DNA from 2 places in the Marinagarivorans cellulosilyticus genome. Region 1 is predicted to be linked to the other one. Evidence: predicted binding sites of a transcription regulator. Region 1 holds the regulator's gene; the other holds the start of a gene.
What was found. The regulator LexA, encoded in region 1, represses DNA repair genes until DNA is damaged. The targets are predictions, from matches to a motif close to ACTGTNTNTANANACAGT.
Positions count from the first base shown of each region.

Region 2: the regulator LexA is predicted to act here: its motif matches at 892-909, upstream of MARGE09_RS13395 (putative DNA modification/repair radical SAM protein).

Region 1 is NZ_AP023086.1:3,901,739-3,904,214, reverse strand. It holds gene MARGE09_RS15795 (YajD family HNH nuclease) at 1-241, shown strand, start outside; gene MARGE09_RS15790 (hypothetical protein) at 365-796, opposite strand; gene lexA (transcriptional repressor LexA) at 801-1,403, opposite strand; gene MARGE09_RS15780 (D-alanyl-D-alanine carboxypeptidase family protein) at 1,632-2,476, shown strand, end outside.
Region 2 is NZ_AP023086.1:3,342,196-3,344,671, forward strand. It holds gene MARGE09_RS13390 (cryptochrome/photolyase family protein) at 1-603, shown strand, start outside; gene MARGE09_RS13395 (putative DNA modification/repair radical SAM protein) at 922-2,247, shown strand; gene MARGE09_RS13400 (TIGR03915 family putative DNA repair protein) at 2,266-2,476, shown strand, end outside.

The DNA of each region.
Region 1 (2,476 bases):
CGAGTTTAACCATAAAAACTTGCGGGAGCTAACGGTGCACCATCGGGATCATAATCACGATAATAATCCTTCTGATGGCAGTAATTGGGAGCTACTTTGTGTGTATTGCCATGATGAAGAGCATACTAAGTTTTCTAACCAAATTATTTATGGCAGCCGAAAATCTGCGGAGGTTGCGCCCGCCACTTTTAATCCTTTTGCTGATTTAAAAGCTCAAATGGAAAAAAGCAAAAAAGAATAATGTCTGTTGTTGAGGGGTAGGGTGGGGAAATAAAAAAACTCCGTTTTTCCGCAGCTGAATGGCGTACAGCTGCGGAAAAACGGAGGGTCGAGGAGGAGAGGTTGAGCTAAGCTTGCTGCAATTTTATTGGGGGCGAATAATTAAGGCGCTGCAATCGCCAGCGTAAGCGGCATTTTCTAACCAAGGGAACAGCTTGCTGCTAAAGCCTTGGCAGTGGGCCACTACGGTATGGCTGGTGCCGGCATTTAAGGCATCTTGCATTAGTTGAGGTATGTCGGCTTCGCGTTTGGGGTGTAAAATTCTAAGGCCCATTACATCGAAGTTAAACTGCGCAAGCGCCTCGCGGCTAATTAGCATTGGGCATATCCATGTGAGCCAACGCCCGTTATGGCCATCAGTTTTATGTTGATGGCTAAGGTGGGCCAGCATGGCAAAGGTTAGATCGCCTTGCGGATTGTTGCCTGCCAATATTATCTCGCTAACCTTAGAGGGCCGGTTGGCTGCGGCATCTGCGGTATTGTATTGGCTTGGTTGCTGCAAAGAGAGAGCTTGCATAGTTTTATCCTCGGCGAATAACGCCAACGCTAATGCCTTCGATAGAAAAACTGCTATCGCGTAAATCTACTTCAATAACATCAAAGTCTTCATTTTCGGGGAATAGTTGTACCAGTGCGCGGTTGCCTTCGCGGCGATAGCGCTTGACCGTTACTTCGTCTTCCACGCGCGCCACGACTATGTCGTTATTTTTGGCGGTTTTAGATTCGCGAACAGCCAGTAAATCGCCGTCAAGGATACCGGCGTCTTTCATGCTCATGCCGCGTACTTCCAGCAGATAGTCCGCAGACGGGTGGAAGAAGTTTTGCGGTATGGGCAAATAATCCTCGATGTGTGCGGTGGCCAAAATGGGGTTGCCTGCGGCAACGCGGCCTACAAGCGGTATGCCGCGGGCCTCTTCGGGTAGGCGGATGCCGCGAGAGGCGCCTTCGATAATTTCAATGGCGCCCTTTCGTGCTAGGGCCTTGATGTGCTCTTCAGCGGCATTGGCCGACTTAAAGCCCAAAATCTTCGCGAGCTCTACGCGAGTTGGGGGGCAGCCGGTGTCTTCCATATGCGATTTAATAACATCGAATACTTGCTGCTGTCTGGCGGTAAGTTTGGACATTTTGCCTCCAAAGGTAAAAGTACTGGTTGGCTGTACAGTATGTGATTATAAGCAGTAATTGCTGTAGTGCAAGCACCTTTTTCAGTGTAGTGGTTAAATTTGTGGGGCAGTGGGAGGTTGGTGCTTGCTTGTGCAGCCGTAAGGCTTTGGAGTTTGTTTAGGCAATGCTGCTATAATCGCGACTTTTGGCCACGGATAACTACTCTCATCATGATTTTTAAAACCAAGATGTACTGGTCCTTTGCGCAAGCAGTGCTGCTTGCGGGCGCATCGCAGCTGGCGATAGCGCGAGACATTATCATTCCCAAGCCTCCTCAGGTTGCGGCAAAAGCCTATATTCTTATCGATGCGCAAACAGGGCATGTGCTAATTGAGGAGCAAGCTGATTCTCAGTTGCCCCCAGCGAGCCTTACCAAAATAATGACAAGTTATATTGTCTCTGAGGAGGTGGCGCGCGGCGATTTAAGTGAGCAAGATAAGGTATATATCACCGACGATGCATGGCGCCGCGGCGGCACATCCAGTGGTGGTTCGACCATGTTCTTAAAGCCACGCACGGAGGTAGAGGTTATTGACCTTCTGCGCGGTGTCATTATTCAATCGGGCAATGATGCTTCTATTGCGCTAGCGCAACATATTGCCGGTAGTGAGGGTGCCTTTGCCGATGTAATGAATCAAACGGCCACCTTGCTTGGCATGCAAAATACGCACTTTAAAAATGCAACGGGCTGGCCGGCTGAGGGGCATTTAACAACGGCGCGGGATTTAGCCTTGTTGGCACAAGCCACCATTTACGACCACCCCGATCACTATGGCCTTTATGCTGAACAAAGCTTTACCTATAACGGCATTAAACAAGATAACCGCAATAGCTTGCTGTTTCGCGATAGTAGCGTAGATGGATTGAAAACCGGCCACACTGAAGCTGCAGGTTATTGTTTGGTGGCAACAGCAGACAAGGAAGGCATGCGTTTGATTTCTGTCGTGCTGGGCACGCGTTCTAAAGAAGCGCGTGCGGTGGAGTCGCAAAAGCTGCTGTCTTACGGTTTTCGTTATTACTCAACACATACTGC
Region 2 (2,476 bases), 560 kb from region 1:
TGGCGCGAGTATATTCGCGCGGTGTATTGGCAAAACCTTAACACCTATCATCGTCAGAATATTTTAGCGGCCAAACGTGGGTTGCCACAATATTTTTGGACCGGGAAAACAAAAATGCGCTGCATGGCGCATGCTATAGGCCAATCTTTAGACACCGCTTATGCTCATCATATTCAGCGCCTAATGATTACGGGTAATTTTTGTTTGTTAGCGGGCATATCACCTGACCAGGTGGATGAGTGGTATTTGGGTATTTATATCGATGCTCTAGAGTGGGTAGAGCTACCCAATACCCGTGGAATGAGCCAGTGGGCCGATGGCGGTTGGGTGGCAACAAAACCCTATTGTTCGAGCGGTAATTACATTAACAAAATGAGCGATTACTGCAAAGGCTGCCACTACGATGTGAAAAAGAAAGTCGGTGATGGCGCATGCCCATTTAACAGCCTTTATTGGTCTTTTATTAATCGCCACGTGCAGCAATTCTCGCGTATTCCACGCATGACAATGGTATATAGCAACTGGAAGAAAAAGGACAAAAGCGAACAGCAAGCGGTTTTAGCCCAAGCGGCTAACTACCTCGATAATATAGAAAGCCTCTAGCGAATCCAAATCGGGCGGCTTTTACAAGCCGGAAAGTTACTGCAATGTTTAGTGCAGCCCCTGCATGGCAGCTCGGTAGTATTTATGTGCAGAATTTTCACTGACTTGCCCGTAGGTGCCTGTGAGTGATCGTTTTCATTTGCCATGATTGGTTTAAATCCCCATTAGTTTTTGGTTGAGTCTAAGCGTGATGTGCCAATTGTAAGTGCTGCTCATTTTTACGCGTGCTATAAGCGTTTAGATGAATATTATTTTAGGCCTTTGAATGGCGTAAGAATTTTGCTATTGTCTGTGTATACATACAGTATTTGAGGTTCTATGAATATTCAGTCGAAGTTAGCCATATTGGCCGATGCAGCTAAGTATGATGCATCTTGTGCTAGTAGCGGTACGGTTGAGCGCAATTCCCGCGCAGGCAAGGGCGTTGGCTCTACATCTGGTGGTATGGGCATTTGCCACAGCTATGCACCTGATGGGCGCTGTATTTCACTGCTTAAAATTTTGTTGACTAACTTTTGTCTGTTCGATTGTGCCTACTGTATTAATCGAAGTTCTAGCCCTGTCGCGCGGGCTAGGTTTAAGCCCGAGGAAGTTGTTAAGCTAACGCTCGATTTTTATAAGCGTAATTACATAGAGGGCTTGTTTTTAAGCTCTGGCATTATTCAATCAGCTGATTACACAATGGAGCAGTTGGTTGAAGTTGCAAGGAGCTTGCGCGAAGACTATGACTTTCGTGGTTATATTCACCTGAAAACCATCCCTGAAGCTGCACCAGAATTATTGGCCTTGGCGGGTCGCTACGCCGATAGGCTGAGTATCAATATAGAGCTGCCTCAAGATCAATCGTTGGTGTTACTGGCGCCAGAGAAAAACGCTGGTACGATTAGGCAATCTATGGGTGTGCTTAAAAATGGCATTGATGAATACAAGGACAACAAAAAATCCGCTAAGGCGATTAAATCACTAACTCCAGCAGCTGGCGGGTCTCGTTTTAACCATGCAGGCCCAGTTCGTCGGCGTGCAAAAGTGCCTATTTATGCTCCGGCAGGCCAAAGTACACAAATGATTGTAGGGGCCGACAGCTCTAATGATAAGGCTATTTTGACAACGGCAAAGGGTTTGTATCAAGGCTTTCAGATGCGGCGCGTTTATTACTCAGCCTACAGTCCTATTCAGCATGCTTCCAAGGCACTGCCGGCGATGTCTCCACCTTTGATGCGCGAGCATAGGTTATATCAAGCCGATTGGTTGCTGCGCTTTTACGGTTTTAGTGTGCAGGAAATTGCCGGTGGCGCAACACGCCCCAATGGCATGTTGGATCTTGATATAGACCCTAAATTAGCTTGGGCATTGGCTAATCGCCAGTTATTTCCGATTAATATTAATAGGGCACCAAAAGAGCAGCTACTGCGTATTCCAGGTATTGGGGCGGTTGGTGCGCAAAGAATTATTAATGCACGCCGCTTTAAAGTCTTGCGTTTTGATGATTTAGTTAAATGCAAAATTTCGGTAAAAAAGGTGGCTCCGTTTGTTGAAACGCTGGATTTTAACCCACACCTCAATACTCTGGATTCCCATAACTTAAGGCAGCAGCTAATGGTGAGCAATAATAAATGGGCGCCGGAGCAGTTGGGTCTGTTTTAATTTTTCGGCGGGCCAGCTATGGAATTTGTCATTGAAAATTTTACCCAGTGGCGAAACTATTCCCGAGCGCTACTGCTAGAAGGCATTGCCCCGGAGCAGGTGTCTTTTACCATACCGCATGGGAGTGGTGATTTGTTTGGCTCGCCGATCGACTCGCTTTCGTTAACACGCGAGATTAAGCTAAGCGGGGCGCTAAAAAAAGTAAATGGCAAGCCCTTAGGTATATCCC